Regions from separate parts of the Micromonospora sp. NPDC051196 genome, predicted to be linked through region 3. Evidence: riboswitches for the same ligand, from Rfam matches in the RefSeq annotation. Region 3 holds a riboswitch; each other region holds the start of a gene.
What was found. A riboswitch is a leader RNA that binds a small molecule or an ion and turns the genes downstream of it on or off. The one in region 3 is predicted to bind cyclic di-AMP.
Positions count from the first base shown of each region.

Region 1 (7,132 bases), on a different contig from region 3:
TGACGCGAGCCCTTCGGCACGTACCGCTCCGGTGCCGGTCCCGTTCGACGGGGCCGGCACCGGCTGGCGTCAGGCCGCGCAGCGGGCGCGCCGGGCGGAGTGGGCGGTCAACGACGTGGGGCGCTGCGTCTGCGGGGTGGTGGCCGCCGGATCGAGCCAGACCTGGACGGCCGACTCCCCACCGTGCTCGCCCGGCACGTCGGAGTTGGCGTGCCCGCGGCGGCTGAGCATCGCCACCTCGATCGTGAACTCGAACAACCGCCAGTCGACGTGCGGCGCGGCGCGGGCGGCAAGCGCCAGGCGTGCCACGGTGGCGTCGTCGGTGACCGGCCAGGCCCGACCGGCGACGTAGGCCTCGTCGTCGCGCTCCTCGGGCGGGAAGGAGTGCAGTGCGTAGCGCCCGTCGCGTTCCAGGTCGCGCCGCTTCGGTGAGTCGATCAAGAAGCAGTAGAGACCGTCGTCGGTGATCACCGGGGAGACCGGGTGCACCCGGGGCCCGCCGTCGGCGCGGACCGTGGCCAGGTAGCCGAAGCCCGGGCCGTACTGCTGCATGAGAAGGCGGATCGCGTCGGCGAGTCGAGGCTCGTCAGCGGCGAAATCGGACCAGGAAGCCATGCCGACATCTTATCGAACATACGTTCTAGCCAGGTAGCGCGACACGCAGGTCAGCCATATCGGTATGGTGTGGCGATGCTGCTCTCCGACCGCGACCTGGTCTCCGAGATCAAGGCGGGCACCCTCGCGCTGGAGCCCTTCGAGCCCACGCTGGTGCAGCCGTCCAGCATCGACGTACGCCTGGACAAGTTGTTCCGGGTCTTCAACAACCACCTCTACACGCACATCGACCCGTCGACCCGGCAGGACGACCTGACCTCCCCGGTGGAGGTGCCCGACGGCGAGCCCTTCGTGCTGCACCCGGGTGAGTTCGTGCTCGCCTCCACACTGGAGGTCATCTCCCTCGGCGACCAGCTGGCCGGTCGACTCGAAGGCAAGTCGAGCCTGGGTCGACTCGGCCTGCTCACCCACTCCACCGCCGGCTTCATCGACCCCGGCTTCTCCGGGCACGTCACGCTGGAGCTGTCCAACGTGGCGAATCTGCCGATCACCCTCTGGCCCGGCATGAAGATCGGTCAGCTCTGCATCTTCCGGCTCTCCTCGCCCGCCGAGCACCCGTACGGATCGGCCGTCTACGGCTCCCGCTACCAGGGCCAGCGCGGCCCGACGCCGAGCCGGGCCTGGCAGAACTGGCGCACCTGGCCGACTCGCTGACCGCAGCTCAGCCAGGATCACACCTCAGCCAGGCCGGCCGAAGCTGTGGATGGGGCTGCTGTCCATCTGTTTCAACTTCACCGGCTGGCCTGCGCGAGAGGCGTGCACCACCCAGCCGCCGCCCACGTACATGCCCACGTGGTGCAGATCGCGGTAGTAGAAGACCAGGTCACCCGGGCGCAGGTCGCTCCGGCCCACCGACACGGTCACCTGACGCTGCCGGACGGCGTTGTGCGGCAATGCCACCCCGGCCCGCGCCCATGCGGCCAGCATCAGACCCGAGCAGTCGTACGCGTTCGGCCCCTCGGCCCCCCACGAGTACGGTTTGCCGATCTGGGCGCAGGCGAACTTCACCGCTACTCCAGCGGGCCCGCCCGGATAGCTCGCCGGACAGGGCGCTGGGCGTAGCGGGCCGCCGCCTCCGTTGCCGTACGCCCGCAGGCGCAGCCGCTGCAACCGGTCGATTTCGGCGTCGATCTGCCGCCGCTTCCCCGCAAGATCGGTCTCCGTGCGGGTCAACACGCCGATGGTGCGGTCCAGCCCGGCCTTGGCGGCGGTGAGTTCGTCGCGCAGTTCGCTCGCCTGTCGTACGTCCTGTTGCTGGTAGTGGGCGTAGCGGTCGAGCAGTCCGATCTGCTCCACGACTTCGCCCGGCGACCGGCTGCCCAACAGGGCGTTGACGGCGCCGACCGTGCCGCCCTTGTACGCCCGCGCCGCCAGCGCACCCACCCGGGTCATCGCGACGTCGACCTGCTGCTGAAGTGGCACGATCCGGGCGGCCAGGGCGTCGGCCTCCCGACGCTTGCCGGCGAGGTCCTGCCGGGTGGCGTTGTGTCGTTCGATCAGTGGTTCGAGCCGGTTCCAGTCCGCGTCGATCTGGCGCTCGATGGCGTCGACCGACGGCTCGGCGTGAGCCGCCGTCGCGCCGCCGGTCACCATGACGGCGGTCGCGGACAGGGCGGCGAGTGCGGTGGTGCAGCGGTACCAGCGGGATCGCGGCGCAGCCGTCATCGGGCCGGGCGTCGCCGGCCGTGGTGACGGTAGCCGCGGGGCATGGTGTGCCACCGGGCTCCGTACTCCTTCTTCCCAGACCGCCTACCGGGTTAGCTGACGGGTTCGGGCGGGAAGGGGGCGCCCTACCGCGGTGATCGCGGATTCACCCCGGGTACCTGGGTCCCCGGCTCGTGCAAGCGACTCGGCGGTGTCGGACCGTTACCGCCCCTGGTGGGCAGAGCTGCCATCGGGCCGACGATTGCCCAGCGTAGGGACGACCCCTGTCGATACGCAACACATCCACGCCATCACTCTCGGTGCTCAATTCCGACAACGAACACGGCCCCCGGTCGCTTGACCGGGGGCCGTGGTGATGTTCCTGTGCGAGGGCTCAGCCGGGTCGGCGGAAGCCGGCGATCGGCATGGTGGTGATCGGGGAGACGTTGACCGGCTTGCCCGCTCTGGGTGCGTGGACCATCTGGTTGTTGCCCAGATAGAGGCCGACGTGACTCAGGTCACTGCGGAAGAAGACCAGATCGCCGGGGCGGGCGTCGGAGCGGGAGATCGCCTTGCCCTCGTTCCACTGCGCCCCGGTGAAGTGCGTCAGGTAGATGCCGGCGGCCTTGTACGCGTACTGGGTCAGCCCGGAGCAGTCGAACGAGTTCGGGCCGGTGGCCCCCCAGACGTACGGCTTGCCGACCTGGGCGCAGGCGACCCTGATGGCCGTCCGGGCCGCCTCGCTGACCACCCCGTTGATGGTCGGGCAGTTGGTGGTCTTCACCGTGGTCACCGGCAGCGACCGCTCAAGTTCCTTGATCTTGGCGTCGATCTGCTTCTTCTTCGCCGCCAGCTGCTTTTCCTTGGTTTCCTGGTCGGCGATCAGCGCGTCGAGCTTGGCCTTCTGGTCGTCGTACTTCTTGCGGACCTTCATCACGCTCTCGAGCTGCTGGCGCTCGTACGACGCCAACCGCTCCAGGAAGGCCATCTGCTCGCCGAGCGTGTCCGGCTTCGCGTTCAGCAGCACCGCGCCGAGTTCCTGCGACGGCCCGTTGACGTAGTACCGGGAGGCGAGGTCGGCGACCCGGTTCATCGCCAGCTCGGCCTCCAGGGCCAGCGGCTGGATCTTCTTCTGCAGATCGCCCGACTTCTTCCGGTTGACCTTCAGCTGCGAACGCACCTTGTTGTACTGCTCGATCGTGGGCTCAAGCTGCTGCCACTGCTTGTCGATCTGGCGCTCGATCTCCTCCACCGAAGGCTCGGCGTACGCGGGGGCGGAGAGCAGGCCAGCGCCGACCGCGGCGGCGGCCACCAGGACGACCAGACGGTGAGCGGCTCTCCGCAGGCCACCTGGACGGCTGGACCGTCCGGGCAGATGACGATGGAGGGGCATGGTTGCCACCGGCAGCGACTCCTTTGCAACCGACCACCGGGCGTCCCGCGAGCGGTTGGGTGCGGGACAGACGACCTACGGCGGTCGGTGCCTCACATTAGGGAAGGAGCGGTGCGGAATCAAGGCGACCAACGGTCGATTCACGTTTGCGCGACCGGTCGCACACAAAGGGTGTCGATCATTTCGTTATAGTCACGCACGTCAATTTGAATACGATGGTGCGGCGGGCCACGCCGGCCCGCCGTCCTCGTACCGTAAAGCCTGGTCAGCTGCTGGTGACCGGCTCGCTCTCCGCGGCGCCACGGCCCTGCTCGGGCCGGACCGACCGCAGTAGGACGCTCGCCACATCGACCACTTCGACCTGCTCGCCGGCGCCCTTGCCGTTCACCCCGTCGGTGAGCATCGTCGAGCAGAACGGACAGCCGACCGCGATGGTCCGGGCCCCGGTGGACATGGCCTCCTCGACCCGGTCCACGTTGATCCGCTTGCCGATCCGCTCTTCCATCCACATCCGGGCACCACCGGCACCGCAGCAGAAGGACCGCTCACTGTTACGCGGCATCTCGGTGATCTCGCCGTCGCCCAAGGCACTTCCAAGCACCTCACGTGGCGGAGTGAAGACCCGGTTGTGTCGCCCGAGGTAACACGGGTCGTGGTAGGTGACTCCACCGTCGACCGGCTGCACCGGGGTGAGCTTGCCCGTGGCGACCAGGTGCGCCAGCAACTGGGTGTGGTGTACCACCTCGAACTCGCCGCCGAGCTGGCCGTACTCGTTGCCGAGGGTGTTGAAGCAGTGCGGGCAGGTTGCGACGATCTTGCGCTTGGCCTTCTCCCGGCCCTCGAACGCCTCGTTGAGGGTCTCGACGTTCTGCTGGGCGAGCATCTGGAAGACGAACTCGTTGCCGATGCGGCGGGCCGGGTCACCCGAACAGGTCTCGCCCTCGCCGAGGATGGCGAAGGAGACGCCGGCCTCGTTCAGCAGCGTGGCGACCGCCCGGGTGGTCTTCTTGGCCCGGTCCTCGAACGCACCGGCGCAGCCCACCCAGAACAGGTACTCGAAGTCCTCCACCTCGCCGACCCGGGGAACCTCGAAGTCGAGGCCCTTGGTCCAGTCCTCGCGGGTGTTCTGCGGGGCACCCCAGGGGTTGCCCTTGTTCTCCAGGTTGCGCAGCATCACGCCGGCCTCGGACGGGAAGCTGGACTCGATGAGCACCTGGTAACGCCGCATGTCGACGATGTGGTCGACGTGCTCGATGTCCACCGGGCACTGCTCGACGCAGGCGCCGCAGGTGGTGCACGACCAGAGCACGTCCGGGTCGATCACCCCGCCCGCCTCGGCGTCACCGATCAGCGGCTTCTCCGCCTCGGCGAGCGCCAGCACGTCGACGTGGGCCAACTGCGCGGCGGTGGCCTTCTCCTCGCCGGTGAGGTCCTTGCCGCCGCCGGCCAGCAGGTAGGGCGCCTTGGCGTACGCGTGATCCCGCAGGCTGAGCACGAGCAGCTTCGGCGACAACGGCTTGCCGGTGTTCCACGCCGGGCACTGCGACTGGCACCGGCCGCACTCGGTGCAGGTGCTGAAGTCCAGCAGGCCCTTCCAGGTGAACTGCTCGACCTGAGCCACCCCGAACTGGTCCTTCTCGGGGTCGGCCTCCTCGAAGTCCAGGGGCTTGCCGTCGCTCATCATCGGCCGCAGCGGGCCGAGGCCGGAGCCGGCCGCCCCCGGCTTGCGCTTGAAGAAGATGTTCGGGAAGGCCAGGAAGCGGTGCCAGGCCACGCCCATCGTCACGTTCAGCGAGATCACGATGAGCCAGGTCATCGAGATGGCGATCTTGATGAGGGCGGCGACGCTGACCCCGGACTCCCAGTCCGGCAGCGCCGAGCCGACCGCGTGGCTCAGCGGGGTGGCCCAGGTCGGGTACTCGAAGTGGTCGGTGGCCACCTTGAAGCCCCGGATCAGGAAACCCATGATCAGTACGGCGAGGACGACGGCCTCGACGAAGTAGCCCTGCCACATCGTCGACCCGGTGAAGCGCGAGCGGCGACCGGCCCGGGTGGGCCGGTTGGCGAGCCGGATCGCGATCAGCACCACGATGCCGACCACGCCCAGGATGCCGATCCACTCGGTGACCAGGCCGTAGAGTGCCCAGCCGCCGATCAGCGGCAGCCCACCGGTCGGGGACACCACCTCGAAGTACGCCTCGAGCACCAGCAGCGACAGCACGATGAAACCGACCATCACGAACCAGTGCGCCGCGCCGACCACACTCCAGCGCAGCATCCGGGTATGCCCGGCGGTCTCCGCGAGCATGGTCCTGGTGCGGCTGGCCTTGTCGCCGAACCGGGACGGGTCGGGCTGACCCAGCCGGATCACGGCCGTCATCTGCATGACCGCGCGCACCGCAAGCCACACCGCAACGGCGGTGATGGCGGCCGCGAGGATCGTGGTGACGATCTGGACGCTGCCCATCGAGTTGGCCTCCCGGTCTGCTGCCTGGCGAGCGGCTCGGCGACCGGAGTCGGGTCAGAGATGCGTACGGGACCTCACCCGCTGCCGCGCCTCGAACCGGACCGGTCGATGACCTTCCCGCTCGGTCATGCAGTGCAGCCTACGCGCAAGGTTACTCGGCAGTAACGTGAGTCTTCTCGCACCTGGGCCACGCCGCCCTGCGCACACCTTAGGAGGCAGCCGCAGCGACCGCTCACCGGGCCCTCGGCGAGTGACCCGGGAAACTGCCGGATGGCCTGCGGATCAGCGCCAGCGGGAAAGCAGGATCAGAGAGCCGACCATCGCGCCGAAACCCACCGCCAGGTTCCAGTACCCCAGTTCCATGACCGGGTACTCCTGCTCGGAGAGGTAGTAGACCACCAGCCAGCCGATGCCGAACACGATCAGCGAAACGGCGGTGACCGGCAGCCAGAGAGGGCTGGGCTTGCGCGTCGCCGCTGTTGCCGCCGGGCGGACGTCCGTGGGCGGGGTGTACACCTTCTTCTTGCGGACCTGAGACTTGGGCACGACGCTCTCCAGAGGGGTTACGACCTCGTCCGGCCTGACAACCGGGCGCGAGGGCGACGGTCCATGGCCAATAATGTTCGAGAGCTAGCGTAGTCCGGAAGCCCCGCTCAATCCACGAATGGGGCCAGACCATTGCCGGGCAGCCCGGCAACGGTTGGCGGGACGAGGCCCGCCAGGACCGCACGGGTGTGGTCGTCGGAGCCGGAGACAGGGGGAAAACGGTCGTGGAGTACACGTCCGGCGCGGCCTCGTGGCAGAAGGTGCTGCGACGCCTCGTCGCCGGTCTGCTGCGGCGCGGGCGGCAGCGGCGTCCTGGCTGGTCGATCGGCGTACCGCTGATCGCCGCCGCCGCCGGCCTGCTGTTCACCACCACGGCCACCACCGCTGGCGGCACCGCGTTGCGCGAGGACCGTCGCCCGCAGCTCACCGAGCTGATCGAGGACCGCAGAGACCGGGTGGCTGCGAAC
Region 1 is NZ_JBFBAY010000002.1:286,446-293,577, forward strand. It holds gene AB0M35_RS07140 (zinc metalloprotease) at 1-3, shown strand, start outside; gene AB0M35_RS07145 (pyridoxamine 5'-phosphate oxidase family protein) at 70-615, opposite strand; gene dcd (dCTP deaminase) at 691-1,269, shown strand; gene AB0M35_RS07155 (NlpC/P60 family protein) at 1,294-2,280, opposite strand; cyclic di-AMP (ydaO/yuaA leader) riboswitch at 2,347-2,480, opposite strand; gene AB0M35_RS07160 (NlpC/P60 family protein) at 2,654-3,652, opposite strand; gene AB0M35_RS07165 ((Fe-S)-binding protein) at 3,918-6,119, opposite strand; gene AB0M35_RS07170 (cell division protein CrgA) at 6,402-6,665, opposite strand; gene AB0M35_RS07175 (DUF881 domain-containing protein) at 6,890-7,132, shown strand, end outside.
Region 1: linked by a shared signal. The riboswitch ahead of AB0M35_RS07155 (NlpC/P60 family protein) and the one ahead of AB0M35_RS12760 (C39 family peptidase) in region 3 are both predicted to bind cyclic di-AMP.

Region 2 (7,132 bases), on a different contig from region 3:
GGGCGATGCCCGCGACACTGCCATGTCACCCAGCTTGACCCCCCGCCACCTGGGCAGGGGGCCGGTTAGGAATCTTCTCAACATCGCGGTTCGCGTGGTGTCATGACGGGTAGCCGGTGTTACCACCGGGTATCCCCGGTGCTACGCGTTCGCGCCCGTGGGGAGGTGGCGATGCCAGATCGGGTCGAGGTACGGATTCCTGACGACGTACGCCTGCACGTGGAAACCAGCGGACCGGCGGACGCCGAGGTCACCGCGGTGCTGCTGCACGGCTGGACGTTGGACGGGCGCAGCTGGCATCGGCAGGTGGCGGCCCTGCGGGAGACGTACCCGTCGGTGCGGGTGGTCACCTACGACGCGCGCGGGCACGGCCGGTCCAGTTGCATGGCCCTGCCCACGGCCACGCTGGCCCAGCTCGGCGACGACCTGGCAGCGGTGCTGGACAGCACCGCTCCCACCGGCCAGGTGGTGCTGGTCGGTCACTCGATGGGCGGCATGACGATCATGGAGTACGCCCACCGTCATCCCGAGCACTTCGCGCGACGTACCGCCGGCCTGGTCTTCGTCTCCACCACCGCCGAGGGGCACACGCACACCGTCTACGGCCTGTCGCCCCGAATCGCCCGGATCATCCGGCTGGCCGAAACCACCGGCGCCGGGGTGTTGGCCCGGTGCGGTTCGTGGCGTCCGCCCCGGGCCCTGCTGCGTGCCCTGCGGCCCAGCATCCGTTGGATGCTCTTCGGTGAGCGTTGTGATCCGGCGGACATTCGCCTGGTCACCTCGGCGGTGGCGCGCGCCTCGCTGCGCTCGATCGGCGGGTTCCGGGCGTCGATCGGCGCCCAGCACCGGCTGGAGACGCTCGCCGCGCTGGCCCACCTGCCGGCCGCGGCCCTGGTCGGCGACCGGGACCGGCTCACCCCACCGCCGTGCGCGGAGTCGATCGCCGAGGTGCTGCCCGCCACCGAGTTGGTCGTCTGTCCCGGTGCCGGTCACATGCTGATGATGGAACGCCCCGAGGAGGTGAACACCGCCCTGTCCGGCGTGCTGCGCCGGGTCCTCGACGCCAGTCCCGTCCACGGTTGTTAACAAGGGGCCCCTGCTCTACCTGAGGCGTTAACAAGGTGCCCTTCCTTGCACGTGGGCGGCGGGGCGTAATCTCGTGCGGTTGGCCGGGCGGCGGGACGAGGAGCACGAGCGGTGGATCAGAGCACCCTGGATCAGGAGATCGCCGTCGAGCAACGGCATCTCGACCGGGTGTACGCACGACTGGCCGAGTTGCGGCGCGCGGCGGTCCGCGCGGAACGGGACGGCTACCGGCTGGCCCGGGTCGGCAACTTCGGCGCACTGGTCGAACGCGACGCGATGGTCTTCCACGCCGCGCAACGACGTCACCTACTCGACGCCGAATACGAAGGGCTGGTCTTCGGCCGGCTCGACCTGCGTGACGGGCAGGTGCTCCACGTCGGGCGGCTCGGCATCCGCGACGAGGACGCCAGCACGCTGGTGGTCGACTGGCGCGCCCCCGCTGCCGCCGCGTTCTACCAGGCGACTCCCGCCGAGCCGCTCGGGGTGGTGCGGCGCCGGACGATCCAGTCCAGCGGCGAGCGGGTCACCCGGATCGAGGACGACCTGCTCGACCCGGACGCCGCGCCGCCGGAGATGCCGGTGGTGGGCGACGGCGCACTGCTGGCCACCCTGTCCCGTACCACCGGCCGGGGCATGCGCGACATCGTCGCCACCATCCAGCGTGAACAGGACGAGGCGATCCGCTCCCCCAGTTCCGGGGTCACGCTCGTCTCCGGTGGTCCGGGCACCGGCAAGACGGCGGTGGCGTTGCACCGTGCCGCGTATCTGCTCTACGCCGAACGCAGCCGGTACGCCGGGGGCGGCATCCTGGTCGTCGGCCCCTCCTCGGTCTTCGTCTCCTACATCGCCTCGGTGCTGCCGTCGCTGGGCGAGGACACCGCCACCCTGCGCTCGCTGGGCAGCCTCTTCCCCGGCCTGTCCGCCACCCGGACCGACCCGCCCCGGGTGGCCACGATCAAGGGATCGCTGCGGATGCGTCGGGTCCTGGAACGCGCCGCCCGGGACACCGCGCCGGGCGCCCCGAGCGAGTTGCGTCTGCTGTACCGGGGACAGCTGCTCCGCTTGGACCGGGCCGAGTTGGACGCCGTCTGGAACCGCGCGCTGCCCCGGGGCGCCCGACGCAACGAGGTACGCCGGGCCGGCTTCGACGGCGTACTCGCCGCGCTCTGGGCGCAGGCCCGCCGACTGGGCATCTCGGGGCTGCCCGAGCAGCGCGCCTTCGAGGACGAACTGATCGACCGTACCGACTTCCGGGACTTCCTCAAGGCCTGGTGGCCCCGGCTGCATCCCCGGCACGTACTCGGCTGGCTGGCCGATCACGAGCGACTGCGCCGGTACGCCGCCGGCATTCTGTCCGGCGCGGAGATCCGACTGCTGAGCCAGTCGTACCGGGGGCTGGCCACCGACGGCCCGTCCGTCGCCGACGCCGCACTGCTCGACGAACTGGACACCCTGCTCGGCAAGCCGATGCGCCCGGCCCGGCCCAAGCGGGACCCGTTCCAGCTGGCCGGCGGGGTGCGGGAGTTGAGCACCTTCGCCGATCGGCAGCGGGCCGCCCGGCAGGCCGCCCGCGAACGCCCGGAGGACTACCGGGACTACGCCCATGTGGTGGTCGACGAGTCGCAGGACGTCTCGCCGATGCAATGGCGGATGATCGGCCGGCGGGGCCGGCTGGCCTCCTGGACGGTGGTGGGTGACCCGGCGCAGACCGCCTGGACGGGAGATCCGCAGGAGCTGACCCGTGCCCGGGACCAGGCCCTGGGTCGGCGCACGCGGCACCGGTTCGCCCTCACCACCAACTACCGCAACTCGGCGGAGATCTTCGCGGTGGCGGCCGACGAGATCCGCCGGGTGTACCCGGACCTTCCGCTGCCCACAGCCGTCCGCTCCACCGGAGTCGACCCGATTCGGCTGGTGGTGCCGGCCGCCGAACTGGCAGCGAGCGTGGTGTCGGCCGCGAACACCCTGCTCGGCGAGGTCGAGGGCACCGTCGGGGTGATCACTCCGGTGCCCCGACGGGACGAGGTGTCGGGCTGGCTCGGCGGCCTCGGTGGCGAACGTCTTCAGGTGGTGACCAGCCTGGAGGCCAAGGGCATGGAGTACGACGGGGTGGTGCTTGTCGCGCCGAGTGAGATCCGCGCCGTGCCCGACTCCGGCGTGCGTACGCTCTACGTCGCGTTGTCCCGGGCCACGCAACGGCTGACCACGGTCGACGTGGCCGACGAGCCGCCCACGAAAACATAGCGATGTTGGCATAGTTCTGACTCCGACCGGCCGGACGGCGGATGGTGACTGCGTGGGCGCGGGTCATGACCATCAGGCTGCGGTGTCACACGCCGCACACCGCCATTTCGGCCGACTCCAGGCGGCGTTCGTACTGCTCAGCGTCCTGATGGTGGTCGAGGCGGTGACAGCGCTCCGCACCGGCTCGTTGGCTCTGCTCTCCGACGCCGGGCACATGTTCACCGACGTGCTGGGCATCGGGATGGCCCTCGCGGCCGTCGCGGCGACCCGCCGGGCCCGCAGCGACCCACAGCGCACCTTCGGGCTCTACCGCCTGGAGGTGCTGGCCGCGCTGGCCAACGCCGTCCTGCTCTCCGGTGTCGCGGTGTACGTGCTGGTCGAGGCGGTCCGGCGATTCGGCGATCCACCCGAGGTGCTGGCCGGCCCGGTGCTGGTCGTGGCGGTGCTCGGCCTGCTCGCCAACGTCGTCGCGTTCGCGCTGTTGCGTCCCGGCGCCCAGGAGAGCATCAACCTGCGCGGGGCGTACCTGGAGGTGCTGGGCGACCTGCTCGGCTCACTGGGCGTGATCGGGGCGGCGACGCTGATCGCGCTGACCGACTGGTGGTGGGCGGATCCGCTGGTGGCGGTCGCGATCGGCCTGTTCATCCTGCCTCGGACCTGGCGTCTGGGCCGGGCGGCGCTGCGCATCCTGGTGCAGGCGGCCCCGGAACACCTTCAGGTGACCGCCGTGCACGACCGCCTGGCCTCGGTGCCCGGCGTTGCCGGCGTCCACGACCTGCACGTGTGGACGCTCACCTCCGGCATGGACGTCGCCTCGGCCCACCTGACCATGACACCCGGCGCCGATGTGGGCGGGGTGCTGGCAGCGGCCCGCGCGGCCCTGCGGGAGGAGTTCCACATCGAGCACGCCACCTTGCAGATCGAACCGGGGGTCTGCGGTGCGGTCGAGTGGTGATGAGACCAGAGCTCGACCAAAGGCCGGAATTGATAGCTTATGTCTGATTCACTGGTCACCAGGCGAACACCAGGAGTCACACCGGCTGCACAGGTCACAGCAGCCCCGGTAGGCTCGGACCCGGCCTCCGCCAGGCGGCACTCTCCGGTGCCGGCGGCGGCCGCCGCCTAATCGCCCGTCAGGGCGAGCCGGGGAACCATGTTCCTGGGGTGCATCCGCGCACGCGCGGTAGGGATCTTCCGTCCCGAACCCGTCAGCTAACCCGGTCGGCGGCTGACGGAAGGACATGTGCATGCCAGCAGTGGCAACCGTGAGACCGGCCGCCCGAACGGCGGCCCTGATCTGCGCGGCGCTCGCCCTCGCAGTGGGTGTCGCGCTCGTTCCCGGCCCGGCCGCGGCGCACGGGTTACGTACGGCAGCTCCCAGCGATGTCGGCGACGAGGGCGGTACCCCGGCGCTGCGCGCCCAGTTGGAAGCGGCCAGCAAGGGTTACCTCGACGCCAAGGTCGCGCTGGACCGTTCGGTCACCCGGCAGAAGCAACTGGCCGGACAGCTCACCGCCACCGAAAGCCAGCTCGCCGAGCGCGGCACCAAGGTCGCCGAGATCGCCGCGCAGGCGTACCGCACCGGGCGGCTCGGCGCCGCGTCGGCGCTGCTCAACAGCAGCTCACCGGCCGGCTTCATGGACCGGGCGGCGGCGCTGGACGCGGTGGCCGCCAACGAGGAGCGCGCCCTCGGTGAGCTGCGGGCCACCCGTGACGAGGTCCGCAGGACCAAGCAGGCCCTGGACGTGGAGGTCCAGGAGCAGCGCAAGCAGGTGGCGGTGATGGCCAAGCGCAAGGAGCAGGCCGAGCGGGCGGTGACCGTGGCCAACGAGCGGGCCCAGGCTGCCGAACGCGCCAACCGCGCCCCGACCCGTAGCGGCGGTTCCAGCCCGACGGCCAAGCCCGCGCCCCGCAACTCGGACGGCTCGTGGCCGGCCGAGTCGTGCAGCGTCAACGACCCGACCCCGGCCAACGGCTGCATCACCCCGCGTACGCTGCACGCGCTCAAGCAGGCCAAGGCGGCCGGCTTCACCAGGTACGTCTCCTGCTACCGCTCGGGCGGCTCCGGCGAACACCCCAAGGGCCGCGCCTGCGACTTCGCGGCACAGAAGAACGGCTTCGGTGGGGTCGCCACGGGCGGTGACCGGACGTACGGCAACAACCTGGCGGCGTACTTCGTCAACAACGCCGACCGGCTCGCCGTGCTCTACGTGATCTGGTACAAGCAGATCTGGCTGCCCAGCAGCGGCTGGAAGTCCTACAGCGGCGGTCGCGGCGATCCGTCCAGCGACCACACCAACCACGTCCATCTGTCGGTGTACTGACCGCTCATCGACGACGCCGGGTGGGCACCTTCGGGTGGCCCGCCCGGCGTCGTTGCTCGTGCCCCCGGCGCCGAAGGAAGTCAGTTCGCTCACCCGTCGACGCGCGCGAATCCGCCACCTTGGTTACCGTCATAGACGGAAGCGGACATTTCGCCACGAGGGGGAGGAACAAGCATGAGCCAGGGCATCGAACGGCTCACCCGATCCGGCACCTGCGGGTGGCTCCGGTGAGCGGGCACGTCATGGTCTTCGCGCCCACGCCGTTGCTGACCGTCACCGTCGACCAGCCCAGCGACGCACCGGAGTTGCACCTGCACCCGGGCGGGCAGGGCGTCTGGCAGGCCCGGATGGTGCTGTCGCTCGGCGTCGACGTGGTGCTCTGCACCGCGCTCGGTGGCGAGGTCGGGCAGGTCCTGGAGCCGCTGCTGGTCAGCGAGGGAGTGGACCTCAAGATCGTGGCCCGCGACTCCGGCGGCAGCGGCGGGTACGTGCACGACCGCCGGGAAGGCACCCGGCGGGAGGTCGTCGACGTGCCCGGTCAGCCGCTGAGCCGGCACGAGCTGGACGAGTTGTACAACCTCTCGCTCAGCGAAGGGCTGCGCGCGGCGGTGTGCGTGCTGAGCGGCCCGAACGACCCGTCACTGGTGCCCGCCGACCTGTACCGCCGCTTCGCCGCCGACCTGCGCGCCAACGGCAGCCAGGTGGTGGTCGACCTCAGCGGCGAACACCTGACGGCCGTCCTGGACAGCGGCGTGTTCTTCCTCAAGGTCAGCCACGAGGAGCTGATCGCGGACGGTCGGGCCGCCGGCGACGAGGAGGAGCAGCTCACCCGCGCCATCTACGACCTGCACACCGCCGGCGCGGAGAACGTGGTGGTCAGCCGGGCCGAGAAACCGGCGCTGGCCCTGGTCGACGGCGAGGTGTTCGAGGTACGGATGCCCCGGCTGGAAGCGGCCGACCCGCGCGGAGCGGGCGACTCGATGACCGCCGGGGTGGCCGCCGTGGTGGCCCAGGGCGGCGACGTGCGCACGGCGATCCGCACCGGCGCGGCGGCCGGCGCGCTGAACGTCACCCGTCACGGGCTGGGCACCGGACGGCTCGACTCGATCACCGGTCTGGTCGACCGGGTGCAGTTGGAGCCGGCGAGCAACCGGCCGCAGTACCGCACGACCCCCGACGAACTGGCCCACCGGGCGGGCGGCCGATGACACTGCGGGTAGTGATCACCAACGACGACGGGATCGGTGCCCCCGGCATCCACGCGCTGGCCCGGGCCGCCGTCGAACGGGGTATGGACGTGGTGGTGGCCGCACCGTTGGAGGAGGCCAGCGGCACCAGCGCCGCGATGAGCGCGATAGAGCAGGACGGTCGGGTAGTGGTCCACGAGCACCCGCTGCCGGAACTGGACGGGACGCCCGCGTTCGCGGTCGGCGGGTCTCCCGGCTTCATCGCACTCATCGCCGTGCACGGCGCGTTCG
Region 2 is NZ_JBFBAY010000011.1:24,483-31,614, reverse strand. It holds gene AB0M35_RS20875 (carbonic anhydrase) at 1-24, opposite strand, end outside; gene AB0M35_RS20870 (alpha/beta hydrolase) at 172-1,086, shown strand; gene AB0M35_RS20865 (UvrD-helicase domain-containing protein) at 1,198-3,330, shown strand; gene AB0M35_RS20860 (cation diffusion facilitator family transporter) at 3,383-4,285, shown strand; cyclic di-AMP (ydaO/yuaA leader) riboswitch at 4,440-4,573, shown strand; gene AB0M35_RS20855 (hypothetical protein) at 4,578-5,654, shown strand; gene AB0M35_RS20850 (PfkB family carbohydrate kinase) at 5,882-6,862, shown strand; gene AB0M35_RS20845 (5'/3'-nucleotidase SurE) at 6,859-7,132, shown strand, end outside.
Region 2: linked by a shared signal. The riboswitch ahead of AB0M35_RS20855 (hypothetical protein) and the one ahead of AB0M35_RS12760 (C39 family peptidase) in region 3 are both predicted to bind cyclic di-AMP.

Region 3 (7,132 bases):
GCGTTCACCCTCGGCACCTGGGCGATGCCCGCGCACGCTCTCGACCGGGCGGCTGGCCCTGCCTGGCAATTCACCGTGGCCGACGCCGCTCAGTCGCCAGCCGGCGCGATGACGCCACCGGCCTGCGACGGGCACCCCGCGATCCAGCAGACGGTCGACCCGCTCGACAGCGGGCGCGACGATCGCCCCGGGGGTGGGCCCGCGACGGCGCCGGTGTCGCCGACCTGGCCACACCAGGTTGCCGAGCCGGGCATCACAGGCGCGCACGGTCAGCTTCCTGCGGCGCTGACCCCGGGCCCGTGTTCCGCCCGTGCCCCGCCCGGCCACTGACTCCCCGCCCGTACCGCCGGGGTGATCCGGACGGCCCCGCGCGGGCCGTCCCGGTCCGCCTTCCCGCCACGCCAACCGGCCGGAAGCCAGCGACGGGCCGCTGCGATCGGGATCCCAACGCGGATGGGACCCTGCGCTTCACCATCGGCCGATCCGGACGCGCCCAGGCGGCGGTCCGAGATCGGTGACACCCAATGCCGCCGCATCGTCTTCCTTTGAGGTACCGACATGGAGAAGACCGTTCTCTACCAGTTCCTGCTTGAAGTACCCCGGGCCGCAGCCATCTGGTCGGTGTTGCTGGTGCTCGCGCTGGGCGTGCTCACCGCGCTGGTCGCCCGGCCCGAGCCGGTGCCGTCGACCGACCGTGCCCCGGAGACCCTGGACGGCGATGCCGCTGCGGCGGACCTGCGTCGCTATGCCGGCGAGGTGGCCGTGGCTGCGGCGGGCGCCGCGCAGAACGCCGGTCGCCGCCGCGCCGCGTGGCAGCGTGCCCAGGTGGAGCTCGACCGTGCCTGGGTCGCGTACGACGAGGCGGAGTCCGCCGCGCGACGGCTCGCCGCCGCCACCGGGTTGCCCAGCCCCGACACGCCCCGAACCCCCGCCGAGTACGCGGCCCGGGAACGCTGGCTGCATCGCGCCGCGATGACGGCGTACTGGCGCGGCGATCTGTCGGCCCGGCAACTCGCCGACGCGCTGGCCCACCGGGCCGGTTGGGATCCCCGACGCCACCCCGCCGAGCAGGAGATCTTCCTGGCCCGGGTGGTACGCGACGGCCGGCAGGCGGCCTACCAGACGGCTCGGCAGCAGGAGCGCGACGCCTGGCGGGCGGCCGAACTGGCCGTCGACGCGGCCCGTGCGCTGTCCACCGAGGCGTACGCTGCGGCGCAGCGGATGCGGCCGAACCTCCTGCCGGCGTCGCGTCGGGTCGTCGTCGGGCGGCCGGCCGCCGTCCTGCGCTGGCGGCCGGCCAGGGTGGGCTGAGAACAGTTGTCGGTCGGCATCTGCCGAGTAGCGTGTGTCGACAATTTCGTGACCCCGGTCACAGCGGAGCGGGAATCGGTCACCGGACCGCAGATGTCGAATGTTGGCCGCAATGTCCTGGGCATTGTCGGCGAGAGGTCCGGTTGTCGCCCGACGGTGCTCTCCTGGCCCGGAGTCCCATTGAGCGACGACAGTTCGCTGATATCCGAAAATAACTGCGCTGGATCATGTTTAGGCAGGTCAAGGTGGGGTTGGCAGGAGCCGTACCGCCCAGTAGTGTCGGCCCGTCCGGTGCGGTAACCGATCGCAAGTGGCGACGCCGCGCCGACCCGCTCAATCGTGATCTCACGAACCGGGGACCCACTGCACCACTGGGGTGAATCCGCGAGCCTCGGCCCGCGGTAGGGCGATCTTCCCGCCCGAATCCGTCAGCTAACCCGGTCGGCGGTGTCGGAAGGAGTTCCCATCCTCGTGCAGCACAATTCGATCCCCCTGATATTCCCCAGCCTCCACGGCACCGTGGTGCCTGCGCTCGCCGCTTCGTTGTTCGCGCGCTGACCCAGGCCCACCGCAGCCGCCCGATTCCGGGCGCATCTCCTGAAACGGCACGTCCGCGTACTCGGACGGTCGTCGGCCTGCGTGTGCCGACCGGACCGTCGGAGCCGGTGCGCCGTGCACCCCTCAGCCCGTGGAGGATCCCTTGAAGCACACCCTCAAGCGTCAGCTTCGTCGGCTGGCCACCGAACGCCCCTACCAGATCGTCGCCGCCTCGGCGGCGGCGCTCGTCCTGGCCACCGGCACCGGCGCCCTGGTCGCCGGGACCGACGACGCTCCGGTCGACGCGCACAACACGACCGCCGTGGCCGAGTTGCGTGACAACTCCGTGGCCTCCCGCAGCCTGGCCCGGGTCGCCACCGAGCCGAGCGGTGCCGCGTCGAGCAGTGCGGCCCCGAGCAGTGCGGCCCCGAGCAGTGCCGCCCCGAGCAGTGCGCCGCCGAGTCGCGCCGCCGCCTCGCCGTCGCCGGAGGCCGCTGCGACGGATCCGGACTTGGCCGTCGAGAAGGCCGCGCCGAAGCCGCCTGCCGAGAAGGTGCTGAAGTACGACTACCAGGCCCAGATCAACGGCTACTACTGCGGCCCGGCAGCGGTACGCAACGCGCTCAGCGCCGCGGGCATCGACCGCGACCAGGACACCCTGGCCGCCCAGCTCGGCACCACCTACGCCGGCACCAACTCGGCTCAGGACACCACCCGCGTCCTCAACGCCGTGGTCAAGGGCAGCCCGTACCGGACCACGATGATTCCGGGCGGCTCGGCGACCCCGGCCCAGATGGACCAGCTTCAGTCCGACGTCGTGGCGGCGGTCTCCGCCGGGCGCGGTGTCGTGGTGAACGTCGCCGGCAGCGCCACGGACACCGCCGGAGGCTGGCACTCCTTCCCCGGCGGCCACTACGTCGCCGTGGTCGGCTACGAGGACGAGGGCCGGATGGTGAAGATCGCCGACTCGGCCGACGCGTCGTACTACTCGTACTGGATGAGCACCATCGATCTGGCCAACTGGGCTGCCACCCGCGGCTACTCCTCCTGATTCCTGCCGCACGACACCGGGCGCCGGCCCCGTCGGGACCGGCGCCCGGTGTCGTGTCCCGGTCGCGGCTCTCGCCGAGCCGGTGCCGGCGGTGGCAGACTGCCCGACATGATCACGGAGTCGGGTGAGCGGGCCGGCCCGCCGGTGCTGTTGTTGCTGCACGGAATGGGTGCCACCGGCGACGTGTGGCTGCCCTGGGCCTCACTGCTGCGCGAGCGGTGGCCGGGGTGCTGGTTGGCCCCCGATCTGGCCGGTCACGGCGCAGCGCCCCCACTGTCGGAGTACTCGTTCGCCGCGTTCGCCGATCAGGTCGCCCCGAGCCTGAACCCCGGCGAGCGGGTGACCGTGCTGGGCCACTCGCTCGGCGGAGTGGTCGGCCTGGCGTTGGCCGCCGCGAGTCGGGCGGTCACGGTCGAAGCGGTGGTCGGGCTCGGCATCAAGGCGGTCTGGTCCCCGGCGGAACTGGCCCGCGCCGGTGATCTCGCGGCCCGCCCGGTCACCTGGTTCGACAGCCGTGACGAGGCGGCGCGACGGTACCTGCGTGTCGCCGGCCTGGCCGATCTGCTCACCCCCGACCATCCCGCCGTGGCGGCCGGGCTGCGGCAGGTGGACCGCCGGTGGCGGCTGGCGATGGACCAGGCCGCCTTCGGCGTCGGCGAGCCCGACCTGACCGCCCTGCTGGCCACGATCGACGCGCCGGTCCTGCTGGCCCGTGGCGAGCACGACCCGATGGTCTCCGACGCGCAGCTCAAGGAGTACGGGGTCCCAGTGGTGACACTGCCCGGGCTCGGCCACAACGCCCACGTCGAGAATCCGGCAGCCGTGCTGGCCCTCCTCGACGCCGTACGCTGACCGGTCGCGGTCAGGGGCGTTCGCCGTCGCCGGCCTGCTCGGGGGAGGCATGGTCGGGGGACTTGCGTAACCACAGCCACACCCCGAGCACTCCCGCCACTCCGCTGCTGATCGCGATCGCCGTCTCCGCCAATTCGGACCAGTCGTCCATGAACGGGTAGACACGCGAGAGGACCATCCCCACGAAGCAGTACAGCAGCAGAACGACGGCGACGACGCGCTGGAGAATCATGACCCTCATTGGAGCACAGCGCCGCGAGCGACTGTCGGGCAGAGTCCACTGTGTCCATGAGCCGACCGCCGCCGGGGGAGTGTCGGGCGGCGGTGTCGCTCAGATGGCGCGGGACAACGGCGCGGCGCTGGCGGCCCGGGGGGCCGGGGCGGCCCAGGAGGGATCCAGCTCGCGTCGGGCGGCCGTCAGGAACGCCTCGGCGTACGCCTCGGCCGGGAAGTCGCCCAGGTATCGGCGTCGGGTCGCCCAGCGGGCCTCGGCCAGCGGGTCGGTGTCGAGCAACCGGGTCAGCACGTCGTCCAGGTCGGCCAGGTCCCGGCGCAGCACGTAGCCGGAGGCGGCCAGTGGGAACCGTTCGAGGAACCGGTCACCGTCGACGCCGGTGTCGGTGACCGCGTACGGCTTGCCCGAGTGCAGCCAGTCGGACACCACCCCGGACACGTCGGAGATCAGGGCGTCCGCGCGGTTCACCGACTCGGCCAGGGTCAGCCCGCTCGCGGCGGCACCGAACAGGTGCTGGCGGCCGGTACGCGCCCGGTCGGCAGCGAGCAGGTCGTGCAGCCGCCCCAACTGGCGGGCCGACGTCGGATTGTGGGCGGTGTACGGGTGGGGCCGCACGATCACCGTGGCACCCCGGTCGAGCAGCCGGGACAGCAGCGCCTCGGCCATCGGCAGGGAACAGTAGTCGGCGTCGGCGTGGTGCCCGGTCCAGGTGGGGGTGTAGAGCACCGTCGGGTTCGGCAGGCGGCGGGCCGGGCCGGTGCGTACCTCGATCGCCTCGACCTGAGGGCGGCCGACCACCACGAACTTCTCGGCCGGGATGTCCACCCCGGCCCGGGCGTACCGGTCGATGGCCGCCTCGCCGGCGACGAAGATCCGGTCGAAGATCGCCGACACCGGGTTGGCGCTGGATGCCTTGTCGCTGTCGCCGTGGTGCAACTGCACGTGGGTGAGCTGGGTGAACCGGAGGCAGTGGCTGTTCTTGGCGCCGTGGTTGACGTAGAACGCCACGCGCAGGCTCGGCACCAGCACCTCGTCCATGCTGCGCAGGGTGGGGCAGTAGAGCACGGGGGCGGTGGTCTTGGCCGCGATGACGGGCAGGGCGTCCGGCTCCCGCAGCATCACCACGAACGGCCGGCCGATCCGCTCCAGGTACGGCAGCCACATGGTGACCTGGTACTCGGATCCGGGTGGGGCGGAGAAGTACAGCATGAACTCCGGCTGGTGCCGACGCAGTACCCGGGTCACCGGCGAACCGCCGGATCCGGGCCGCAACCGCCGCTGGACCAGTTTGACGGCGACCGCGCCGACGACACCACCCACCAGCAGGCTCGCCGCCAGGGCGACCGTGGCGGGCAGCGCCGCGAGGGCGGCCAGCGCCAACACCGCGAGCAGGCCCGCCACGGCGTCACCGAGGCGGGACGTGACCCGCGGCACCCAGCTGCGTACCGGCAGGTTGGCGGCGAGAAGCTCCAGGTTTCCGGCCTCGCGCAGCGGGCCGGTGAGCACCATCAGCCCCAGCAGGATCAGCGCGGTGCCGGTCAGGGCCGGGTCGAAGCCGGCGTCGAGCTGCCGGGCGTAACCGACCAGCACCCCGGCCGCGATCAGCGTGGTTTCCGCGACGCCGTCCGCTCCGGGGCGGACCCGGCGTTCCCAGACCGTGGCGGCGAGGGCGAGCACCGACAGCCCGAGCCCCCAGGTGGTCGCGCCGGTGAGCGCGACCACGATGAACGCCAAGACCGCCGTGCCGGTGGCCAGGCCCCGGGCGGCCAGCTTCCTGACCAGGTCACCACGCATCTCGGTGCTGCCCTCCGCGGTCGTCGTACGTCGGTCAGCCGACGGGGGCGGTGCTGGCCGACCGGCTGCCCTGGGCCGGCACCACCGTGCCTGGCGCCTCGCCCGGCGGCCGGCGGACGTCGATCACCTGACCGGTGAGGTCGGAGAGCAGTACGTCCAGCGACGCCTGGGCGACGGCCTCGGCCGAGAGCAGGGTGTGCTCGGGCTCGGTGCCGAACGCCTTGGTCCGCATCGGGGTGGCGGTCCGCTCCGGGTTGATGACGTTGACCCGTACGCCCAGCTCGGCCCACTCGTCCGACAGGGCCTGGGTGAGGTTGACCAGGGCCGCCTTGGTCGCCGAGTAGAGCGCGTAGTCCGCCCGGCCCCGGGTGTACGAGCTGGAGGTGTAGAGCAGCAGCTGGCCCTTGGTGTGCTGAAGGTAGGGCAGTGACTGTCGGGCGACCGTGACCGGGCCGACGAAGTTGACCTGGAGCACCCGGTCGATGGTCTCCTGGTCCATCTCGGCCAGCGAACCCTTCTCCAGGATGCCGGCGGTGACCACCACGTGGTCGATCCGGCCGGTGGCCTCGAAGGCCGTCTTCAGCGCGGCCTCGACGTCGGCCGGTCGCTCGACGTGGGTGCCGGTGCTGGAACGGCTGAACGGGAAGACCTGGGCGCCGTAGCGCCGGGCCAGTTCGGTCAGGTCGTGGCCGATGCCGTAGCTGCCGCCGAACACGACGATCGTGCGGCCCGAGACCTCGTCGCTGTAGGCGCGCTGGTCGGCCAGCCGGGGGACCTTGGCGGCGGCCAACTGGAAGAGCTTGTCCGCCAGGTGCACGTCGACCGGGTGGGTGACCTTGATGTTCTCGTCCGAGCCGTCGATTACCTTGATCGGCACCTCGGGCAGATACCGCAGCACCACGCCGCAGTCGTCGGTGGCCGCGAAGTTCGGGTCGCCGGCGGCCAGCCGGTAGGCCTCCCGGATGGTGTTGGAACGGAACGCCTGCGGCGTCTGTCCCCGGCGCAGCGTGGATCGCACCGGGATGTCGGTGATGCACTCGTTCTCGTCGACCTGGATGATCGTGTCGGCCGACGGGATGGCGACGTCGACCGCCGAGTACGTCCAGAGGGCGTTCACGCACTCCCGCACGATCCGGCCGCTGAGCAGGGGCCGCACCGCGTCGTGGAAGAGGATGTTGCAGTCCTGCTCGCCCACCGCGTCCAGCGCGATGCGGGTGGTGGCGTTACGGGTGTCGCCACCCTCGATGACCTTGGTGACCTTACGGAAGCCGGCCTTGTCCACGATCTGCTGCGCCTCGGCGATATGGCCGCTGGCCATCAGCACGATGATCTCGTCGATCTCCGGTGCGGCC
Region 3 is NZ_JBFBAY010000005.1:96,423-103,554, forward strand. It holds gene AB0M35_RS12750 (hypothetical protein) at 1-330, shown strand, start outside; gene AB0M35_RS12755 (hypothetical protein) at 559-1,311, shown strand; cyclic di-AMP (ydaO/yuaA leader) riboswitch at 1,632-1,773, shown strand; gene AB0M35_RS12760 (C39 family peptidase) at 2,000-2,899, shown strand; gene AB0M35_RS12765 (alpha/beta hydrolase) at 3,008-3,751, shown strand; gene AB0M35_RS12770 (hypothetical protein) at 3,762-3,983, opposite strand; gene AB0M35_RS12775 (CDP-glycerol glycerophosphotransferase family protein) at 4,083-5,780, opposite strand; gene AB0M35_RS12780 (bifunctional cytidylyltransferase/SDR family oxidoreductase) at 5,815-7,132, opposite strand, start outside.

Region 4 (7,132 bases), on a different contig from region 3:
GACCGGCGCGTCGTAGGAGATGCTCGCCTTCTCGGTGGCGTAGTTGACGCTCGCCTGCACGCCGTCCAGCCGGTTCAGCTTCTTCTCGATGCGAGCGGCGCAGGCGGCGCAGGTCATCCCGCCGATCGACAGCTCGATCTGGTTCGTCGCGGTGGACAGCGGTCTGCTGGTGGTCATCGCTGGTCCCGTCAGTTGTGCTCGTGTCCGGGCGCGCCGTGCTCGTCGGCGGCGCCGTGCGGGATGGGAATGCTGCCCGGGTCACCGACGTGCACGGTGAACTCGGCGGTGCGTACCACCCCGCCGTGGCGGAAGTCGAGATAGAGCCGGTACGCCCCGGCCGAGGGGAACTCGGCGCCGAAGCTCACCTGCGGCCCCGGCGCGGTCCGCCCGTCGCCCGGTACGCCCTCGGGGTGCACGTGCAGGTAGGCGAGGTCCCCCTGGCGCAGCGCGACCAGGTGGCCGTACGCGCCCAGGTACGGTTCGAGATCGGTGACCGGTACGCCGTCCCGGCTGACGGTGAGCGTCAGCGTCGTGCTGCTACCCGGCTGTGGCGTGCCGTGGAGGTCGACGGTGTAGCCGTCGACCGTGGTGCTGCTCGCCGGGGCGGGCAGGGGCCGCTCGGTCAACTCGCCGGGCACGGTCAGGTCGACGCCGAGGGTCAACGGCTCGCCGCCGGTCGGGGTGAAGTCGGCGAACGCCCGCCACACCCCGGGCGAACTCAACGGCGAGGCGACCCGCCAGGTGCCGTCGGTGTCCAATTCCGGGTGCACGTGCTGGAAGCCGGCCAGATCACGCCGGGCGACGATCAGGTGCATCTGCTTGTCGTGGGTCACGTCGTACCTGGTCACCGGCGCGCCGTCGGGGCCGGTGATCCGGAAGGCGAACTCGCCCTCGGGGGCGGCGGCGACCGGCACCAGCGTGTAGCCACGGTCGGAGACGAGCAGCCCGCCGGGCAGGTGCCCGCCCGACTCCGGCGTGTCGTGCCCGGTCGTGTCATGCCCGGGTGCGGCGGTGCCGTGCGGGCCGCCGCCCGCGTCATGGCCGTCGGCGACGACCGGGGCGGCGGGGCCGGTCACCTGGCCGACCCCGTACGCCGCGCCGAACACCGCCGCAAGGCCGAGCGCGAAGCCGGTCAGCTTCGTCGCTGCGTTCATCGATTGCACCTCGGTTTCCGCCGCCGGTCGCCTCAGGCGCCGAGCAACTCGTATCCGGCCTCGTCGACGGCCGCGCGTACCGCGTTCTCGTCGAGCGGCTGCTCACTGGTGACGTTGACCTGACCGGCGGCCAGGTCGACCGCCACATCGGTGACACCGGGCAGCGCACCGACCTCGGCGCTGACCGCGCTGACGCAGTGCCCGCAGGTCATGCCCTTCACCTGGTACGTCGTGGTGACCATGAAGCTCTCCTTCTCCGTGGCCCGACCGAGGGGCGGCCGACGCCTCCGCATACCCATGGGGGGTATCACAACGACGACCGTACCATACCCCCTGGGGGTAGGCTATTCTCGTGCCCATGACCACTCCCGCGCCGATCCGTGGCTACACCGCCAGCAAGGACCAACTGCTCGCCCGGCTGCGCCGCGTCGAGGGCCAGGTGCGCGGCGTCGAGAAGATGGTCGACGACGATCGCTACTGCATCGACGTGCTCACCCAGATCTCCGCCATCCAGGCCGCACTCGACAAGGTCGCCCTCGGGCTGCTCGACGGGCACGCCCGGCACTGCATGCACACCGGTGCCGCCGAGGGCCGCGCCGACGAGATGGCCACCGAGATGATGGCCGCCGTCGGCCGCCTCATGAAGCGCGGCTGAGCCCGCTTTCCCGGCACACCCCGTCGCCCACGGCCGGGCCGCGAACCGCCGACACACCCGCGCGCCCTGCGATCCGATCCCGGGCTGGCTACCATTCGCACACGATGGCCTGCCGACATCCGCGCCTCCCGGCCCGCGCCCGCCGCCGGACGCGCACCTCCACCGCCGCCGCTTCCCGGCGCCCGGCGAGGGCCGGCCCGACACTCACCGTACGCAGCGGGTCCGCCACGTTCCGGCCGCCTCGGCCGCCCACCGCGACAGTCGTACGACCGGGCTGAACCGACTCGCCCGCCGACACGTACTCCGCCCTGGAATCGTTGGGAGACTATTGAATGGGCGCCGATCACAGCCGTGCCGCTCCGCCCACCCCGCCCGGGGTGCGGCGGATCCTCATCGTGACGGTGGTCCCCCTCTTCCTCGTCACGTTGGTCGCCGCCCTGGTGCTCTGGCCTCGCGACGCCCCTCGCCCGGAGGCCGGCGACGACCTGCCCCGATACCACGGCACGGTCACCCGGGTGGTCACCGAACCCTGCCCGCCCAACCCTGCGGTTCCCGAGGGCACCCCGACGACGGCCGGTGGACCGTGCGGCACCGTCACGGTACGGATACAGGACGGCCCGGACGCCGGCCAGGACGTCGACACGCCCATTCCGGCCGGGCCGGGCGCACCTTCGGTCAGCGTCGACGACGACGTCATCCTGGTCTCGCTGATCGATCCGGAGGATCCCTCGATCAGCACCTACAACATCGCCGAGCACCAGCGTGGCATGCCACTGATCTGGCTGGGGGTGCTCTTCGCCGCCGCCATCGTGGCCTTCGGGCGGCTGCGCGGGCTGGCTGCCCTGGCCGGCTTGGCGGCCAGTTTCGCCATCCTGCTCACCTTCGTGCTGCCGGGCATCAGCGCCGGCCAGCCGCCGTTGGTGGTCGCCATCGTCGGCGCCGCGTTGATCATGTTCGTGGTGCTGTACCTGACGCACGGGGTGTCCGCGCAGACCTCGGTCGCCGTACTCGGCACCCTCGGCGCCCTGGTGCTCACCGGGCTGCTCGGCCTGGCCGCGACCAACGCGACTCACCTGACGGGTTTCGGCAGCGAGGACGCCACCACCCTGTCGATGTTCCGGGCCGACGTCGACCTGCACGGTCTGCTGCTGGCCGGCATCATCATCGGATCACTGGGCGTCCTCGACGACGTCACGGTGACCCAGGCCGCGGCGGTCACCGAGTTGGCCCACGCCAACCCGAACCTGTCCCGCCGCGAGTTGTACCGCTCGGCGACCCGGGTGGGACGGGCACACATCGCCTCGGTGGTGAACACCATCGTCCTGGCGTACGCCGGCGCGTCGCTGCCCCTGCTGCTCCTGCTCACCGCCGACTCCCGCGCGCTGGGTCAGATCGTGACCAGCGAATTCCTCGCCCAGGAAATCGTCCGCAGCGTGGTGGCCACCCTCGGGCTGATCGCCGCCGTACCGCTGACCACCGCTCTGGCGACGATGGTGACCACCGCCGGACGGCAGCGCACCGGGGCGAGCGCCGCGCACGAAGCGACCGACGACGTGGCCGCCGCCCTCCCACGACCGGCTACGGACCGGTCGGAGGCGCTCCAGGCCCTCAGCACACCGCGCACCCGTAACACGCCCCCCGCCACCCGTTCGGAGTGGCCCGAACCGGACAGGAGCACCGACACCCCATGGTGACACTCCTCAACGTGAGCACATCGACCCCGACGGTCGATATGCGTGTCACTCGTCACTCAACGCGATTACGAAATGACACATCTCGCCGGGTTCGGCGCGTAGAGGCCCAGACGGACTGTCGGGTAACCTCACTGCCGGTCACCGCCGAAGGCGCGCACCGGCGCCTGCGGTGCCACCGCCCAATCGCCACCAGGCGAGCCGGGAACCCAGGTACGTGGGGTGAATCCGCGAAAGCGGTAGGGGCCACTTCCGTCCCGAACCCGTCAGCTAACCCGGTCGGCGGTCGATGGAAGGGAAGACAGTGACGGCACCCCTACGCCGCTGGTTGACACCCGTGGTGGCCGTGTTCGCCGCGTTCGCCGTCTTCGCCGGCCCCCTGCCGGCGACGGCTGCGCCCAACGCCCCGAAGCCAGCGGGCCATGACGACGATCCGCCGATGCTCAACGAGCTGATCGAGGCGACGAACCGGGACTACACCAAGGCCAAGTCGAAGCTGGAGAAGTCCAAGAAGAAGCAGCTCAAGCTCGCCGTCGAGGTCCGCCGGGCCGAGGCCGACCTGGACGCGCTCGCCCCACAGGTCGCCGAGATCGCCACCCAGTCGTACCGGACCGGTCGGGTGGGCGCGATCGCGATGCTGTTGCAGAGCAACGCCCCCGACTCGTTCATCCACCGCGCCTCCGCGCTGGACGAGTTGAACCTGGTCAACGGCAAGAAGCTGGGCGAGGTCAACGCGGTGAAGCGCCGCGCGGAGACGGCCAAGCTGGCCCTCGACGCCGAGGTACGCGAGCAGCAGAAGCTGACCAACGACATGGCCCGGAAGAAGAGCGACGCGGAGAAGTCGCTCCGGCTGGTCGGTGGCGTCGGTCTCACCGGCGGCCTGGTTTCTGCCACCTCCCCGGTCGCCCGGCCCGGCCCCAACCGGGCTTCCGACGGCGGCTGGAAGTCCGAGTCGTGCAACCAGGACGACCCGACCACGTCGGGCTGCATCACACCGCGCACCCTGCACATGTACAAGGAGGTCAAGCGGGCGGGCTTCAACCGGTTCGTCGGCTGCTACCGACCCGGTGACAAGTGGGAGCACCCCAAGGGCCGGGCGTGTGACTGGTCGTTGCAGAACAGCGGCTTCCGACCCTGGTACAACAACGACACTCGGATCTACGGCAACAACCTGGCCGCGTTCCTGGTCCGCAACGCCGACCGGTTGGGCATCTACTACGTGATCTGGAACCGGCAGATCTGGTTCCCGGCGACCGGCTGGAGTTCCTACAGCGGCCCGTCGAACCATACGGACCACGTACACGTCTCGATGCTCTAGACCGTCTCCGGTATCGCTTCGAGGGCCGTCCCGCCACTGGTGGGGCGGCCCTCGACCGTTGCGTCGGCTCGTGCCGTTCGCGGCCGGATGGTCGGAGTCAGGCGGCGGGCGTCAGGCGGCGGGCGCGACCGTGGCGACCAGGTCGGCCGGTTCCGCGGCCACCGCCCGCACCTCGCCGGCGGCCAGCCGGTACGACATGCCGACCACCGCGCAGCGCCCGGCGGAGACCTCGGCGGCCAGCGTCGTGGACGAGTTCAACATCGACGTCACGGTCTGCGCGATATGGATGTCGACGATCTGGTTCAACTCCGCCACCCCGGCGGCCTGTGCCCGGCGCAGGCTGGGCACCACGGCGTCCACCACCGCGCCCAGGTGCCCCGCGGGGGTGGCGCCGGTGGCCAGCGCCGCACGGGCCGCCTGCACGGCACCGCACGAGTCGTGCCCGAGCACCACGACCAACGGCGTACGCAGCACCGACACCGCGTACTCGACGCTGCCCAGCACCTCGGGGCCGACGGTGTGCCCGGCGGTACGGACCACGAAGAGGTCACCCAACCCGCGGTCAAAGATGATCTCGGCAGCCAGCCGGGAGTCGGAGCAGCCCACGATGACCGCGAACGGGTGCTGCTCGGCGGCGACGGCAGCGCGGCGCCCGGCGTTCTGATTGGGATGCCACAGCGTGTCGGTGACGAACCGTCGGTTGCCGGCCATCAGTTCGGCGAGCGCCCGCTGCGGGGCGCCCGGAAGATCCGCAGTGAGCAGTTCCCGCTCCGGCCCCGGCTGTGTTGCGATCGGTCCGGGTCGACTCATCCGGCGTCACCTCGCTTCTCATGCGATGCCTGGTCATCCCGGCCGACGCTGGTCACGGGCTGCCTCCAACCGTCACACGCAGTGCAAGCCGCGTCAAGGAATGCGTGATATGCATTTCAGGTATCCCTCGACGCTTGCGTCCGGGCGGAAGGGGTGCGCGGCCGGACGGCGTGACCCGAAGAAGCTGAAGGGCTCATACGATGGGCGTCATGGCAACGACAGGCGAGCGGGAGAGCGCCCGTAACTGGACTTTCCTCACCAACCACGCACATGTGCTGCTCGCCATCGCTCGTAACCCGACAGCCCGGCTACGCGACGTCGCCGACGAGGTGGGTGTGACCGAGCGGGCCGCCCAGGCCATCGTCGCCGACCTTGAGGCCGGGGGTTACCTGCACCGCACCCGGGTCGGGCGGCGCAACGAATACACCCTCAACCCGGCCGGCCGGTTCCGTCACCCCGCCGAGGCCGACCGCCAGGTCGGCGACCTGCTGGCGCTGTTCACCAAGGAGCCGGTGGCCGGCCCCACGCCGTAACCCGGTCGAGTCCGACCCGTGCCGAACGTCGGCGTGGTGGGCTTCACCATCCCGGTACCATCGGGCCACTGCGATCCTCCGGCAAGGGCGATAGGTTTGACCCGTGCCGACTTTCGCGTTTTCCCGTCCACTGTGGCCGGTGACGCGCTGCGCGCTGACGGATCTGACCCGCCTGGCGCTGGTGGCACTCATCCTGGCCGTCGGTCTCGGCGGTGCCACCGGCACCGATCCCGCACGACTTCCCGACGCCACTGATTTCCCGGCCCCGCCGGCCGCCGCCCTGGTCGACAACCGACCCGTGGTCGCGCCCCTGGCCGCCCGATCCGGCACCGCGCCCCTGGCCGCCGGAGCCGCCGCGCCTCTGGCCGCCCGAGCCGGCACCGCGCCCGTGGTCACCGTCCGGCCCGTCGCCACGAGCGTCCAGGTACCGGTCCAGCCGGTCCGAGCGCTTGCCACGGCCGTGGCGCCGCACCCCGGGCCCGCCGACGCCGCCGCTCCGGCCGCCGCGACCCGGCCCGTCGCCGTACACCTCGCCACCGGCGCCGGCGAACCGACCCGGCGCGGCCCACCGACCGACTGACCGGGGGCAGGCTTACGAGCACCGCCTGGCCGGTGCGGGATCGTCCCTGCCCGCCATGGCCGCCGGCCGAGTACGCCACCGCGATACGCCACCCGCCGTTCCGGCCTCGTCCCCCTTCCCTTCCAGCGCAGCCGACGACCCCATCCGCCAGAGGTGCTGATGATGCATACCCCTCTCTCCGCCGCCGTCCTGCTCGACGTGCCCCGGGCCGCCGCGATCTGGCTGAGCCTGTTGGGCATCGTCACGCTTGCCGTCTCCGGCCTGTTGCTGCGTCCCCGGCGACTCCGGTTCGACGCAGGTGCCCGGATCCGCGAGGCCGCCCTGCCGAGCCCGCCGGAGCCGCGGGACGAGGACCGCTGGGCGGAAGAGGTCATGGTCGCCGCCGACCGGG
Region 4 is NZ_JBFBAY010000014.1:36,461-43,592, forward strand. It holds gene AB0M35_RS23480 (heavy metal translocating P-type ATPase) at 1-177, opposite strand, end outside; gene AB0M35_RS23485 (hypothetical protein) at 189-1,154, opposite strand; gene AB0M35_RS23490 (cation transporter) at 1,187-1,396, opposite strand; gene AB0M35_RS23495 (metal-sensitive transcriptional regulator) at 1,513-1,809, shown strand; gene AB0M35_RS23500 (YibE/F family protein) at 2,142-3,503, shown strand; cyclic di-AMP (ydaO/yuaA leader) riboswitch at 3,670-3,801, shown strand; gene AB0M35_RS23505 (hypothetical protein) at 3,805-4,818, shown strand; gene AB0M35_RS23510 (carbonic anhydrase) at 4,930-5,628, opposite strand; gene AB0M35_RS23515 (MarR family winged helix-turn-helix transcriptional regulator) at 5,829-6,161, shown strand; gene AB0M35_RS23520 (hypothetical protein) at 6,265-6,741, shown strand; gene AB0M35_RS23525 (hypothetical protein) at 6,901-7,132, shown strand, end outside.
Region 4: linked by a shared signal. The riboswitch ahead of AB0M35_RS23505 (hypothetical protein) and the one ahead of AB0M35_RS12760 (C39 family peptidase) in region 3 are both predicted to bind cyclic di-AMP.